Regions from separate parts of the Streptomyces sp. NPDC005566 genome, predicted to be linked through region 2. Evidence: riboswitches for the same ligand, from Rfam matches in the RefSeq annotation. Region 2 holds a riboswitch; the other holds the start of a gene.
What was found. Region 2 has a riboswitch for glycine ahead of gcvT (glycine cleavage system aminomethyltransferase GcvT). Riboswitches for the same ligand answer to the same signal wherever they lie in the genome.
Positions count from the first base shown of each region.

Region 1 (7,706 bases), on a different contig from region 2:
TCCGCACCACGGTCCAGCACCTGAGGGCCCGCGGATTCACGGATCTTGAACGGATGACCCTGATGAGCGACGGGGCGACGGTCTACGAGTGCTCCTCGCCCGACGAGGTCGTGGATCTGCTCCAGGGGGGCCAGGGCGTCTTCGGTATCGCCGTGGGCGTCGTCTGGCGTGATGTGGACGCGACCCTGTCCCAGCTCCACGGGGAGCGGGTCGACACGGGGGAGACGCTGATCGGCAACAACCCCGCGGACGAGCTGGCCCGGCGGCGCAACCGCGCGGGCTGAGCCACCGGGCCTGCCCCGCGCCGCACAGGCGCGGAGCAGGCCCGTTGTCAGTGGCATAGGGCAGCATCGGTAGGTGTGAGATCCGCTCCCACCATCCTGCATCTGGACATGGATGCCTTCTACGCCTCTGCCGAGCAGGCGGCGAAGCCCAGCCTGCGCGGCAAACCGGTGGTGGTGGGCGGACTGGGGATGCGCGGGGTGGTTGCCACCGCGTCGTACGAAGCCCGGCGGTTCGGTGTGCATTCGGCGATGCCCATGGCGCAGGCCAGACGGCTGGCACCCAACGCCGCCTATCTGGTGCCGCGCTTCGCGCTCTACCGGACGGTCAGCGACCAGGTGATGGAGCTCCTCGGGCGGCTGTCGCCGCTCGTCGAGCCGCTCAGCCTGGACGAGGCGTTCGTCGACCTGGAGGCCGGTGGGGTCGCCGATGACGCGGCATCGGCCCGTGCGATCGGTGAGCAGCTGCGCACGGTCATCACAGGCGTCACCGGACTCAGCGGTTCGGTCGGCCTGGCCGGTTCCAAGATGCTGGCCAAGATCGCCTCGGAGGAGGCGAAACCGGACGGTCTCCTGCTCATCGAGCCGGGTACGGAGCGCGAACTGCTCGCTCCCATGTCCGTGCGGATCCTGCCGGGCGTCGGGCCCGCCACCGGGGACCATCTGCGGCGCGCTGGGATGACGGTGGTCCAGGACCTTGCCGAGGCGGGGGAGGCGGAGCTCGTCCGTCTGCTGGGCAAGGCGCACGGCGTCGCGCTGTACCGCATGGCACTCGGGCACGACGACCGGCCCGTCGTCGCGGAACGGGACGCGAAGTCCGTATCGGTCGAGGACACCTTCGACGTGGACCTGCACGACCGGGTCCGGGTCAGGACGGAGGTCGAGAGGCTGGCCGGACGGTGTGTGGAGCGCCTGCGGGGCGCGGGGCGGTCGGGGCGGACCGTCGTGCTCAAGGTGCGCCGCTACGACTTCTCCACGCTCACCCGCTCCGAGACCCTGCGCGGCCCCACGGACGACCCCACGGTCGTCAGAGAAGCCGCGGCGCGGTTGCTGGAGGCCGTTGACACCACCGGTGGCGTACGGCTCTTGGGAGTGGGCGTCACGGGGCTCGCGGACTTCACCCAGGAGGATCTCTTCGCGCAGGCCGCCGATGCGCTGCAGGCGGTGGCGGACGAGTCGGAGGGCGGGGCCGGCGGTGCCCCCGACGAGCCGGTCACGGCGGAGGAGGCGGCCGAGGAGAGGGCGGACCGGCTGGCGGGCCGGCGGTGGCCCGCAGGCCACGACGTCCGGCACGACGTCCACGGCCACGGCTGGGTGCAGGGCAGCGGCGTCGGCCGTGTCACGGTCCGGTTCGAGGAGCCGGGGGAGCGGCCGGGCCGGGTGCGCACGTTCCGTGTCGACGATCCGCAGCTCCAGCCGGCCGACCCGCTGCCCCTGGTCCGAGACCCCGTGGACTACTCCTCGTGGCCGGCCAGCCTGCCGAAGTCCCTGTCGGGCCCGGTGCCGCCCGGCGCGGCGGAGTCCAGCCCGTAATGGCGGTACAGCTGCAGCTCCTGCTCAGGGGAGAGATGGCGGCCGACTCCGAAGTCGGGAGCGTCCTTGATCAGGGCGCGGTCGAAGGGGATCACCAGGGTGCCGTCGACGAATTCGCTCGGTTCCAGCGGGACGAAGGCGTCCCGGGTGAAGAGTCCGGTGCGCACGGCCGCCCACTCGGGTACGCCGGTGGCATCGTCGAGATAGACCTCGTCCACCGTTCCGATCTTGGAGCCTTGGCGGTCGTAGGCCTTGCGGCCGATCAGGCTGCGCGGATCGATGTCGGTCTGCACGGTGCCTCCCACTGGTCGCACTGCGGTCAGGGTGGTCGCAACTGCTCCACAGGCACTACGAAAGGCCAGATCCGGGGCTTCGGCCACTCGAGACGGCCCGCGCCGGCCCGCTGGTAGTCTGGAACACGGCTGCTGACCCTGTGCGGGAGAGTCCTCCGGAGAAATCCGGTGGCGCCGAAGGAGCAACTCCTCCCCGGAATCTCTCAGGCCCCCGTACCGCACGGACGAGGTCACTCTGGAAAGCAGGACGGGATCCGTACGGCTCGTGCCGTGGCGGGCCCCATCCTCACCGACGGTGAAAGCCGGTGTGCCTCAGGGCGTGCCGGTGAAGCTCTCAGGTCGAGATGACAGATGGGGAGGCCGTTCGGGCAGCCACGCCGTGGTGCCCCTCGCAGGTCGTGAGACCAGGAGGCCTCCATCATGACCCCCCGTCGCACTCCGCTCTCCCAGCTGGAGCAGGGCATTCCCTTCGAGCAGCGCCACATCGGGCCCGATGCCGAGGCCCAGGCCAAGATGCTCGCGCACGTCGGATACGGCTCCCTCGACGAGCTGACCGCCGCTGCCGTGCCGGACGTGATCAAGAGCGCCGAGGCGCTGGACCTCCCGGCTGCCCGTACCGAGGCCGAGGTCCTGGCCGAGCTGCGACGCCTCGCCGACCGCAACCAGGTCCTCGCACCGATGATCGGGCTCGGCTACTACGGCACGTTCACCCCGCCCGTGATCCTGCGCAACGTCATGGAGAACCCCGCCTGGTACACGGCGTACACGCCCTACCAGCCGGAGATCTCCCAGGGGCGGCTCGAGGCCCTGCTGAACTTCCAGACGATGGTGGCCGACCTGACCGGTCTGCCCACCTCCGGTGCCTCCCTCCTCGACGAGGGCACGGCGGCTGCCGAGGCCATGGCGCTCGCACGGCGCGTGGGCAAGGTCAGGAACGGCGTCTTCCTGGTCGACGCCGACACCCTGCCGCAGACCGTCGCCGTGATCCGGACCCGCGCCGAACCGACCGGCGTCGAGGTGGTCGTCGCAGACCTCACCGACGGAATTCCGGCCGAGGTCGCCGAGCGCGGCGTCTTCGGCGTCCTGCTGCAGTACCCGGGCGCCTCCGGAGCGGTCCGTGACATCAAGCCCGTCATCGACCGCGCACACGAGCTCGGTGCGATCGTCACCGTCGCGGCCGATCTGCTGGCCCTGACCCTGCTCACCTCCCCCGGCGAGCTGGGCGCGGACGTGGCCGTCGGGACCACGCAGCGCTTCGGTGTCCCGATGGGCTTCGGCGGACCGCACGCCGGCTTCATGGCCGTCCGCGAGAAGTTCGCGCGCAGCCTGCCCGGCCGTCTCGTGGGCGTCTCCGTCGACGCCGACGGCAACAAGGCGTACCGGCTCGCCCTCCAGACCCGCGAGCAGCACATCCGCCGGGAGAAGGCCACCAGCAACATCTGCACCGCGCAGGTGCTGCTCGCCGTCATGGCGGGGATGTACGCCGTCTACCACGGCCCCGACGGTCTGCGCACGATCGCGCGGCGCACCCACAGGTACGCCACGATCCTGGCCGACGGCCTGCGGGCCGCCGGTGCCGACGTGGTGCACGGCGCCTACTTCGACACGCTCACCGTGAGCGTTCCCGGCGCAGCTGCCGGTGTGGTCGCCGGTGCCCGCGAGCGCGGGGTGAACCTGCGGCTCGTCGACGCCGACCACGTCTCCATCGCCTGCGACGAGACCACCACCCGTGCGCAGATCGCGGCTGTCTGGGCCGCCTTCGGAGCCGGCGGCGACATCGAGGCCCTCGACGCCGACGCAGGCGACGCGCTGCCCGCGAACCTGCTGCGCACCGACACCGTCCTCGCCCACCCGGTCTTCCACCAGCACCGTTCCGAGACGGCGATGCTGCGCTACCTGCGCAAGCTCGCCGACCGCGACTACGCGCTGGACCGCGGCATGATCCCGCTCGGCTCCTGCACCATGAAGCTCAACGCCACCGCCGAGATGGAGTCGATCACCTGGCCCGAATTCGGTGCGCTGCACCCCTTCGCGCCGGCCGAGCAGGCACAGGGCTTCCTCACCCTCATCCGCGAGCTGGAGGAGCGCCTGGCCGAGGTCACCGGCTACGACGCCGTCTCCCTCCAGCCCAACGCGGGCTCCCAGGGTGAGTTCGCCGGTCTTCTGGCCGTCCGCGCCTACCACCGGGCCAATGGTGACGAGGGGCGTACGGTCTGCCTCATCCCGTCCTCCGCGCACGGCACCAACGCCGCGAGCGCCGTGATGGCCGGGATGAAGGTCGTCGTCGTGAAGACCGCCGACGACGGCGAAGTCGACATCGACGACCTGCGCGCCAAGATCGAGAAGCACCGCGACGAACTCGCGGTCCTGATGATCACCTACCCGTCCACGCACGGTGTCTTCGAGGAGCACGTCGCCGCGATCTGCGGCGAGGTGCACGACGCGGGCGGTCAGGTGTACGTCGACGGCGCCAACCTCAACGCGCTGGTGGGCCTCGCCAAGCCGGGCAAGTTCGGCGGCGACGTCTCGCACCTGAACCTGCACAAGACCTTCTGCATCCCGCACGGCGGCGGTGGCCCGGGCGTCGGCCCGGTCGGTGTCCGTGCGCACCTGGCGCCGTACCTTCCCAACCACCCGCTCCAGCCGGCCGCCGGTCCCGAGACCGGCGTCGGCCCGATCTCGGCGGCCCCGTGGGGCTCGGCCGGAATCCTCCCTATCTCCTGGGCGTACGTACGCCTGATGGGCGGCGAGGGACTGAAGCGTGCGACGCAGGTCGCCGTGCTCGCGGCCAACTACATCGCCAAGCGTCTGGAACCGCATTTCCCGATCCTGTACAACGGCCCGGCCGGTCTGGTCGCACACGAGTGCATCGTGGATCTGCGCCCGATCTCCAAGGCGACAGGCGTCAGCATCGACGACGTCGCCAAGCGGCTGATCGACTACGGCTTCCATTCGCCGACGATGTCGTTCCCGGTGGCCGGGACGCTGATGATCGAGCCCACCGAGAGCGAGGACCTCGCGGAGCTCGACCGGTTCTGCGACACGATGATCGCCATTCGCGGTGAGATCGAGAAGGTCGCATCGGGCGCGTGGAGCGCGGAGGACAACCCGCTGAGCAACGCCCCGCACACGGCGGCCGCGCTCGGTGGCGAGTGGACGCACGCCTACAGCCGCGAAGAGGCTGTCTTCCCGGCCGGCGTCACGCCTTCGGACAAGTACTGGCCGCCGGTGCGCCGGATCGACGGCGCCTTCGGCGACCGCAATCTGGTCTGCTCCTGCCCGCCGCTGGACGAGTACGACCAGTAGAAACGCGGACACCCGTCGGGGCCGGTGCGGAGACCACTCCGGGCCGGCCCCCGTGTTTCTCCGGCCGCGGTCAGGCGGCCTTCATCACCTGGCCGGTCTTCAGCGACCGGTGCGGGGCGATGATCTGCCCGTCCGGGAGCAGCTCACCGGTGTCCTCGAAGAGCAGGACGCCGTTGCACAGCAGGCTCCAGCCCTGTTCCGGGTGATGGGCCGTCAGGCGCGCGGCTTCCCGGTCGTTGGAGTCCGCGGTCGGGCAGGGTGGCTGGTGCTGGCACATGGATGGGTTCTTTCGCTGCGTTGAGTCGAGTGTCCTGCGGCTTGACGATGTGTTCATGGCCGCCCCCGTATCAGTCGGTCCGGTCCCAGTGTTGCCCCACGGGCGTCTTTCCGCAGGGATTTCGCGGCAGCTGCTCTTCTCCTCTCATGACGCATCACCCGGCCGGACGGTTCAACGCAACTGCACTGTCCCTTCGGGTGGTTCGGGGTGGCCTGAAGGGGCTAGTCCGGACGGGTACGAATGCGCCCCCGCCGTGGTGCACGGCGGGGGCGCATGGCGTACGAGGATCAGGCGGGCGAACCGAGGAGACCGGGCAGGCCGGGCAGCGGAGCCGGGGAGACACGCATGGTCATGACCGGAAGCAGATCGGAGACGCGATGCGGTCGGTGGGCCGTGATGCCGGGAGGAGCGGGCGCGAGGGGCACCAGCACATCCGTCGGGGCGAGCGTGCCTCCCCCGGCGTCGGCGTCGGTGTCCGCGTGCAGCCACAGCGTGAGCATGTAGAGCTCCGGCACGGACAGCAGGCGCGGCTGGTAGTGCGCTGCTGCCGAATCCGCCTGTCGTACGGCGAGTTCGGTCGAGACGATGTACGGCCCCTCGAAGAAGTGGGAGAAGGTCCAGCCGTCGGCGGTCAGCATGGTGTCCGCAGCGGCCACGGCGCGCTCTCCGCTGCGGATCAGGAAGCGCCAGCCGGCGAGGCGCGTGCGGGGCGTGGCGTCGTTCGGGACGATCCGGTCCAGTACATGGACCGGGAGGGGCAGTTCGGGGCTCAGTGATCCCTGGACGGACCGGAGAGCGGGCGTGTGGGCCTCGCGGACTGCGGTGGGAGAACCGAGTGCCGCGAGAACGCTGCGCAGTGCGGGCGCTGGGGCCGGAGAAACATGCAGCGGCATAGTGGGTCGCCTCTCACTTGGAGACACGGTGATGCGTGGGCGGGTGTGCAGACGGCGCTGTCGGCGTGCGGGGCCAGAGGAAGGCCGGTGACGGGCGGACTGGCCGGTGCGTCAACTCTCTGCCTCGTTCGCAGAGTTTATACGACAAGTGTTCACACGATGTTTCGTCTAGCTGTCCCACATATTGCACGCAAGGCAGGATCGAGCCTTTGAAATGCGGAGTTCGGGTTGGTTCGGCAGGCCCGGTATGCTCCCTGCCAGGTTTTCTTCCGACACAGCGGTAGGCTGAAACCCATCGGTGTTTCTACCACGCATCCGGCAGTGACTGTGCATTGGCCGCATGCCGAAGGAATGTGCCCCCGGCTTCTGTCGCCAGACTAGCGGGTACCCGTGGACATGGGGGCGTTATAGATCACCCCGTCTGGGCATTATCGATCGTGATGCGAGCGGCCTGGGCCGCGGGCCGCCCACTCGAGGAGGGACCCTTCGATGGGCGAGAAGGTCGTGGCGGGCGCCTTTGACCTGTCCGATCGGCAGGCGTACCGGAAAAAGCTCTCCCAGTGCCTGGAGGGGCTGGAGAGGCTCCTGTCGGAGGAGAGGTTCGATCGTCCCAGAAATCTCATGGGTCTGGAGATCGAGCTCAATCTGGCGGGCTCCGACGGTATGCCGAGGATGCGGAATGCGGAGGTCCTCCAGCGGATCGCCAGCCGGGATTTCCAGACCGAACTCGGGATGTTCAACCTGGAAGTAAATATCCTTCCGCACCGGCTGAGCGGACGGGTTTTCGATCAGCTGGCCGAAGAGCTCCGCACCGGACTTGCATATGCCCACAGGAAGGCCGCCGAGGTCGATGCCGGGATCATGATGATCGGTATCCTGCCGACACTGGGCCGCCACGACGTGGTCTCGGCCAATCTGTCGGATGTGGACCGCTACACGCTTCTCAACGATCAAATGGCCGCGGCACGCGGCGAGGATTTCGCCCTCGATATCGAGGGCGTCGAACGCCTGGTGGCGACTTCCGCGTCCATCGCGCCCGAGTCGGCGTGCACCTCGGTCCAGCTCCACCTGCAGGTGACGCCGGCCCGCTTCGCGGACGTGTGGAACGCCGCCCAGGCCATCG
Region 1 covers NZ_JBEXDB010000029.1:46,918-54,623, reverse strand. Annotated here, with positions in the region: gene ABZS61_RS32535 (MerR family transcriptional regulator) at 1-284, shown strand, start outside; gene ABZS61_RS32530 (DNA polymerase IV) at 360-1,814, shown strand; gene ABZS61_RS32525 (PRC-barrel domain-containing protein) at 1,736-2,107, opposite strand; glycine riboswitch at 2,241-2,336, shown strand; gene gcvP (aminomethyl-transferring glycine dehydrogenase) at 2,528-5,413, shown strand; gene ABZS61_RS32515 (DUF5999 family protein) at 5,484-5,690, opposite strand; gene ABZS61_RS32510 (hypothetical protein) at 5,978-6,583, opposite strand; gene ABZS61_RS32505 (glutamate--cysteine ligase) at 7,073-7,706, shown strand, end outside.
Region 1: it holds a riboswitch for glycine, as region 2 does, so the genes downstream of both, gcvP (aminomethyl-transferring glycine dehydrogenase) here and gcvT (glycine cleavage system aminomethyltransferase GcvT) in region 2, are expected to answer to the same signal.

Region 2 (7,706 bases):
AGTGGAGAGCCGTCCGTAACTCGGGAAGATGTGCAGCTGGACGGCGAGGATGCCCTTGAGTATCAGCGCGAGGAAGAACACGGGGATGCAGATGCCGATCAGCGATCCGGACACCGAGGCGACGTCGAGCCAGCCACCGCGGTGGCGGGCGGCGAGGTAGCCCATCGGGATGCCGATCAGGACCGCGATGACGATCGCGGCGACGCTGAGCTCCACCGTGGCCGGGAAGCGCAGGACGAATTCGTCCCACACCGGCTGACCGGTCTGGGTGGACGTGCCCAGATCCAGTTCGAAGATGCGCTTGAGGAAGCGCCAGTACTGGACGTAGACGGGCTCGTCGAGCCCCAGCACCCGGTTGATGCGCGCCACTTCGGCTTCGGTCGCCCGCTCGCCCAGGATCGCTGAGGCGGGTCCGCCGGGCAGCCGGTTCAGCCACAGGAAGAGCAGAACCGACAGGCCGAGCAGGGTGGGTATGAGCTGTAGCAGTCTTCGTACGACGAGTCGCAGCACCCCGCGTGCCCCTTTCTTACGTGTCGAAAAGTGGGCCCGCCCGGCCACCGGGAAGGGGTGGCCGGGCGGACCCACTGATGTGCGGTTACTTGAAGGAGACCTCGGCGAAGTTCTCCTGCGTCAGCGGGGAGACCTTCGGCGGGTTGACGTTCTTGGCGAACGCGATCGCGGGCGGCGAGGACGAGATCGGGAGACCCGGCAGGTACTCCATGATGGTCTCGTTGGCCTTCTTGTACGCCTCGACGCGACCGGCGGGGTCGACGACCTTCGAAGCGGCGTTCACCGAGTCGAAGACCTTGGCGTCCTTGAAGCCCCACTGCTTGTCGGCGCCGGCGAACCAGGTACCGATGAAGTTGAAGCCGTCGTTGAAGTCACCGGTCCAGCCGAGCATGTGCAGGGCACAGGAACCGGCCTCGGTGGCGTCCAGGTAGTCCGGGGCCCACTTCATGGCCTTCGGGACGACCGTGATGCCGGCCTTCTCGAGGTCGGCCTTCATCAGCTCGAACATGTCCTGCGGGGCAGGCATGTAGGGGCGGGTGACCTCGGTCGGGTAGCAGAACTCGAGCGTGAGCTTGCTCTCTCCGGCGGCCTTCAGCAGCTGCTTCGACTTGTTCGTGTCGAAGGGGTACTGCTTCACCTTGTCCGAGAAGCCGGCGACCGTGTCGGGCATGAACTGCGTGGCGACCTTGCCGCCCTCGGGCAGCTGGGTCTTGACGATGTTCTCGCGGTCGATGGCGTGCGCGATGGCCTGCCGGACCTCGGGCTTCTTCAGCGCCGGGTTCTTCGACTGGGTCATGCCCACGTAAAAGAGGTTGAAGACGTCACGGGTCGGGACCTCGTAGCCCTCGCCCTCCAGCGTCTTGATGTCGGCGGGTGCGACCAGGTCGTAGCCGTCGATGTCACCGGCCTGGAGCGCCTGGCGGCGGCCCTCCTCGGTGTCGATCGTGCGGAAGACCAGGTTCTTCACCTTGGCCTTGGCGCCCCAGTAGTCATCGAAGCGCGCGAGGCTGACTTCCTTGTTGCTCTTGTTCCACTTGGTGATCTTGTACGGGCCGGTACCGGCGACCGTGCCTGCCACCTGGCTGTACTTGGGGTACGTGATCGCGTCGCCCTTGGCGGTCGCGTCCTGCTTCTCGTACTCCTTGAGGGCCTTCGGCGAGTGGATCGCCAGGGCCTGCAGGGAGAAGCCGCCGGGCAGGTTCGCCGAGGGCTCGTTGACCTCGATGACCGCCGTGTTGGCGTCCTTCGCGGTGCAGGACTTGTAGTTCGCCTTCGGCGCCTCGGGGTCCTCGTTCTTCGCGAAGCCGCCCATGATGGACTGCCAGTAGTACGAGACCGCGCTGGACTGGTACGTACCCGCCCAGTTGAACCAGTGGTCGTAGTTCGCGCAGACCGCGGCGGCGTTGAACTCCTCGCCGTCGTGGAACTTCACGTTCTTACGGAGGTTGAACGTCCACACCTTGCCGGCGGGGTCGCTCTCCCACGTCTCGGCGAGTCCGCCGACGAGCTTGCTTCCGCCGGGCTCGTGCTCGAGCAGGGCCTCGAAGGCCTGACGGGTGACCCGGAAGGTCTCACCGTCGCTGGCCAGCGCCGGGTCCAGGGACCCGGGGTCGCCCGCACCTGCGAAGACGAAGGTGTCCTTCGCTCCGTCCTTGGCATCGTTGTCCCGCTCGCTGGAGCAGCCCGTGGCGATCAGGCCGACGGCTACAGCCGCCGTGATCGCCCGAACAGTTCGGGACTTGAATATTCGCATGTGGGTCCACCCCAGGTCAGCAGTGTGTGGAGAGGTATTGATTCGCCCGAACACTACATTCGCGAAGCAGCGCGGAGAACAGTCCGCATAGCGGTGATACCTACCTGAGACCCGGACACTCAACAAACCGACCAGATACGGGACATCCTGCCCGCGCTAGTTAACCCGTTCGCAATCGGGGCGGGTTCAGCGCAGCTGCGAGGGCGGGTAGCCATACCCCGGCGCGGCGGCGGGCGGCGGGCCCGCCGGGGCGTGCGCCTCGCGGTCGTAGAACGGACGGGAGTTGGCGCGCAGCCACATGGCGACGGGGTCGTACTCGTCGGACATGGACACCGTCGAGACGGGCAGGCCGTCGGGGACCACGCCGATCGACTGCTGCATCATCGCGCGGACCGCGTCGACGGAGGGCCGGCCCGTGTCGTAGAGGTCGAGCCCGATCGCGAGGTACGGGGCGCCCAGCGCGGGCTGCACCCAGGCACGACGCAGCGCGCGGACGGCGGGGGTGCGGTGGGCATTGTGCGACAAAAGGGCGTAGAACTGCGGGATCTCGATGGCGGGTTCGGAGAGCTGCAGCGGCCCTGCGGGCATCCGGTCGAGGCCTGTCGCGATGCGGCGCAGGTCCAGCCAGGGGATGCCGACGCCGCCGCCGGGGGCATGCGGGTTGAGCCAGATGCCCCAGCGGTCGGGGAAGAGGGACCGGGCGATGTCGCGGCCGGTGACCAGCTCGTGGGACCTGTTCCAGCCACTGGCCGAGAGCTCCTGGGCGGAGGTCACGCAGGGGGCGTAGCCCAGGCCGTCGATCTCCATGTTGCCGTACTGGGCGTCGGGCGAGCCCGCCGTGCCGTGCCAGAGCAGCATCCAGACCCGGCCGTCGGTGAGGGCCCGCAGAAGCGCCTCGTAGGCGTCGGGGCGCCCGGGGGTCACTTGCCGCAGCATGTGCTCGACCTGCCCGGCCTCCGCGGTGCCTGACGCACTCACCCTGGGTCCCGCCCCTCTTCGTTCCGCTGCCCCGTCGTGCCGCGGTGCTGTTGTCCCGCTCCCGGGCACAGCGGGTGCGGCCTCGCCATCAAACCAGCTTATGCGCCGCCCCTGACACCGGCTTGACGCCACGGGCGAACCTGACTCAGTACCCCTCGCGCCGGTAGAACGGCCGTACCTTCTCCAGCATCCAGTCACCCACGGGGTCCTGGGCCACGTCGAGGAGGACCAGATTGACCCGCCACTGCAGCTGGACCCGGCCCAGCGCACGGCCCAGCGCCTCCATCGGGGCGCTCTGTCCCGCGCCGTCCCAGGTGGCGAACTCGACGCCGACGAAGAGGACGGGGTCGTCGCCCTCGATGCTGGCCAGCGCCCTGCGCGCCGTACTCACGACACCGATGCCCTGGAATTCACCGGCCACCGCGGCCAGGAAATCGACGGGGTCCTCCTTCCAGTCCGGCTCATAGAGCCGCACCCGCCCGCCGGAGGGCCCGTCCAGTGCGGTGCGCCCGGCCCGGCAGAGTTCGGCGACGGCCGGCGGCGGCAGCGGCACACCGACCGCCCCGCCGGGATTGACGGCGATGCCGAGCTGCGGGGGCAGTCCGCGGGCGAATTCGCGGGCGGGCGCGACGGTGAACGAGAGATGGGCGCCGACGCAGTACAGGAACTGGGCCTCGGAGCTGAACACCGGTACGTACGCGGCGCCGTCGATGTCGACCGTCGGCAGGTCGAGGTCGGGGCTGTCGGGTCCGCCGCCGTTCGGCAGGGGCACCCACACGCGGCTGCGGCCGAGTACCTCGACCAGGCGGCCGCCGGCCCCGGGCACGCCGAGGGAGGCGCTGAGCACTTCCTCGAGCTCGTTGGCCGGCCATCCGTGCTGCGGATGGACGGGGGCCTGGGCCGGAATGTCCACGGTGTCTGTGTCCCTTTCTCGCCGTGCTGTGCGGCAGAAACCATAGTCCGAGCCGCGCCCGGACGGCAGTGACACGGGAAACAGCGCAGGCCGGGGCGACCGGACCGTCCAGATTCCGGACGGCCGGACGGATCTCGACGGTCTATGCGTTTGCGAACGAAATCCGTTCGATCGCGGTGGCGGCCTCCCGGTCGAGCAGGACCGCGGACGCGCAACCGGGCGGCAGCAGTCCGCTCTCCGTGTCGCGCAGCAGCCGTCCGACCGCACCGCGGTGCCGGGCGAAGGCGTATCCGGAGACACCCCGTCCGCGCTCCCGCTGGCCCGCCCTGGCCACATGAGGGGTGACGTCGAGCAGGACGAGGTGCAGCGTGCGGCTCCGGCGCCCGGCCTCGCGGGCCAGCCAGCGCCGCACCCAGGCCTGGGTTCCGCAGTCGTGCACGACGACGGACCCTCCCGAGCGCAGCGCCCGCCACAGCCCGAGGTAGTGCGCGGCACGGACCAGGGGACGGTAGAGGGCGTACGGGAGTAAGGCGGGCAGGGAGCCCGCCCAGCGGTCCCTGGTGTCCTGGGAGTCGATGGCGTGCTCCCGCACCGCGCGCCGGATCAACGTCGACTTCCCGCTGCCGGGCAGTCCGGAGACCACCACCACATCGCCCGCCACGAAGTCCAGGCTGCGCGGGCCGAGCCCGTTCCTGCCCCGCAGATCACGCACCACCGGAGCGTGCGTGCCCCGGAGCCCCCGAGCGCGGGCACCCTGCTGCGCGGGCATCGCTCCGCGCGCTGCCCCTGCGGTCGTCGCGTACGGCTGCAACGTCATCGCCCTCCCCCTGCCGAGTCGCCACACCTGGCCTGCCCAAGAAGTGTAAAGAAAAGGTAATACGGGACAACCGGTTCCGGTCGCACATGTCGGCGCCCGAGCGTCCCCGGCTGCCTGCGCGGATCCGGTCGCCCCACTCTGGCGCAATGCGTGCGATGATGACCCCGCCAACTGCATACCGGCCGTTTGAATCCGCGCGGGAGAGTCCCGGTCACTGTGTGCACCGGGCGCCGAAGGAGCAAGTTCCTCCCTTGAATCTCTCAGGCCCCGTACCGCGTGGATGAGGCAGATCTGAAAAGCGGGCCGCTCGCGCGGCTCCACCCAAGGTGCAAGCCGACCCCCGCAGGGGCTGACCCTTTCAGGGGCTCTCGGCGAACCTCTCAGGTTCCGATGACAGATGGGGAGGGAACGTCCTCTGTCGCCATGCCCTGGAGCCATGCCCATGAGCACTGCCCCCGCCTCCCGTCTCACCGCCCTCGATGCGCTGCACCGTTCCCTGGGCGCGACCATGACCGATTTCGCCGGCTGGGACATGCCCCTGCGGTACGCCAGTGAGCGCGACGAGCACAACGCCGTGCGCACCCGGGCCGGACTCTTCGACCTGTCGCACATGGGCGAGATCACCGTCACCGGACCGCAGGCCGCGGCCTTCCTGAACTTCGCACTCGTGGGCAACATCGCCACCATCGGCGTGGGCCGGGCCCGCTACACGATGATCGTCGCCGAGGACGGCGGGATCCTGGACGACCTGATCGTCTACCGCCTGGGTGAGACCGAGGCCCCCGAGTATCTGGTCGTCGCCAACGCGGGCAACGCACAGCTCGTACTCGACACGCTCACGGGGCGCGCCGGGGACTTCGACACCGAGGTGCGCGACGACCGCGACGCCTACGCGCTGCTCGCCGTCCAGGGCCCCGAGTCGCCCGCCATCCTGAAGTCGGTCACGGACGCCGACCTGGACGGGCTGAAGTACTACGCGGGCCTGCCCGGCACCGTCGCCGGTGTTCCCGCACTCATCGCCCGTACCGGCTACACCGGCGAGGACGGCTTCGAGCTCTTCGTGGCTCCCGAGCACGCCGAGCAGCTGTGGAAGGCGCTCACCGAGGCGGGCGCCCCGCACGGCCTGATCCCGTGCGGTCTCTCCTGCCGCGACACGCTGCGCCTGGAGGCGGGCATGCCGCTGTACGGGCACGAGCTGACGACCGCGCTGACCCCGTTCGACGCGGGCCTGGGCCGGGTCGTGAAGTTCGAGAAGGAGGGCGACTTCGTCGGCCGCGAGGCGCTGCTGGCCGCCGCCGAGCGTGCCGAGACCGCCCCGCCCCGCAAGCTCGTCGGCCTGGTGGCCGAGGGCCGCAGGGTGCCGCGCGCCGGCTTCCAGGTCGTCGCCGACGGCAAGGTCGTCGGCGAGGTCACGTCCGGCGCACCGTCGCCGACGCTGGGCAAGCCGATCGCCATGGCGTACGTGGACGCGGCGCACGCCGCGCCCGGCACCGAGGGCGTCGGCGTAGACATCCGGGGCACCCATGAGGCGTACGAGGTCGTCGCCCTGCCCTTCTACAAGCGTCAGAAGTGACGACGGGGCGTCCCGCACGTGACGTAGTCCCGTCTCACACCGTAAGACCACCGTTCATCAGCACTCCCCCGCGTACAGGAGAATTCAGGTCATGAGCAACCCCCAGCAGCTGCGGTACAGCAAGGAGCACGAGTGGCTGTCGGCCCTCGAGGACGGTGTGGCCACGGTCGGTATCACCGAGTTCGCGGCCAACGCGCTCGGCGACGTCGTCTACGCCCAGCTCCCGGCGGTCGGTGACACGGTGACCGCGGGCGAGACCTGCGGTGAGCTGGAGTCGACCAAGTCGGTCAGCGACCTGTACTCGCCGGTGACCGGTGAGGTCACCGAGGCCAACCAGGACGTCGTGGACGACCCGGCGCTGGTGAACTCCGCCCCCTTCGAGGGCGGCTGGCTGTTCAAGGTGCGCGTCGCGGAGGAGCCGAAGGACCTGCTCTCCGCCGACGAGTACTCCGAGTTCTCCGGCAACTGAGACCCAAGGGACCCCCTGATGTCGCTTCTCAACTCCTCCCTCCACGAGCTGGACCCGGACGTCGCCGCCGCTGTCGACGCCGAGCTCCACCGCCAGCAGTCCACCCTCGAGATGATCGCTTCGGAGAACTTCGCTCCGGTCGCGGTCATGGAGGCGCAGGGCTCTGTCCTCACCAACAAGTACGCCGAGGGCTACCCCGGCCGTCGTTACTACGGCGGCTGCGAGCACGTCGACGTGGTCGAGCAGATCGCGATCGACCGGATCAAGGCGCTCTTCGGCGCCGAGGCCGCGAACGTCCAGCCGCACTCCGGTGCGCAGGCGAACGCCGCCGCGATGTTCGCGCTGCTGAAGCCGGGCGACACCATCATGGGCCTGAACCTGGCCCACGGCGGTCACCTGACCCACGGCATGAAGATCAACTTCTCCGGCAAGCTCTACAATGTGGTCCCGTACCACGTCGACGAGACCGGCGTCGTGGACATGGCCGAGGTCGAGCGCCTCGCCAAGGAGTCCAAGCCGAAGCTGATCGTGGCCGGCTGGTCCGCGTACCCCCGTCAGCTCGACTTCGCCGCGTTCCGCCGCATCGCGGACGAGGTCGGCGCGTACCTGATGGTCGACATGGCCCACTTCGCGGGCCTGGTGGCCGCGGGCCTGCACCCCAACCCGGTGCCGCACGCCCATGTCGTCACGACC
Region 2 covers NZ_JBEXDB010000014.1:149,244-156,949, reverse strand. Annotated here, with positions in the region: gene ABZS61_RS22775 (ABC transporter permease) at 1-510, opposite strand, end outside; gene ABZS61_RS22770 (ABC transporter substrate-binding protein) at 596-2,263, opposite strand; gene ABZS61_RS22765 (enhanced serine sensitivity protein SseB C-terminal domain-containing protein) at 2,450-3,241, opposite strand; gene ABZS61_RS22760 (enhanced serine sensitivity protein SseB) at 3,387-4,154, opposite strand; gene ABZS61_RS22755 (AAA family ATPase) at 4,297-4,971, opposite strand; glycine riboswitch at 5,159-5,256, shown strand; gene gcvT (glycine cleavage system aminomethyltransferase GcvT) at 5,414-6,544, shown strand; gene gcvH (glycine cleavage system protein GcvH) at 6,636-7,013, shown strand; gene glyA (serine hydroxymethyltransferase) at 7,032-7,706, shown strand, end outside.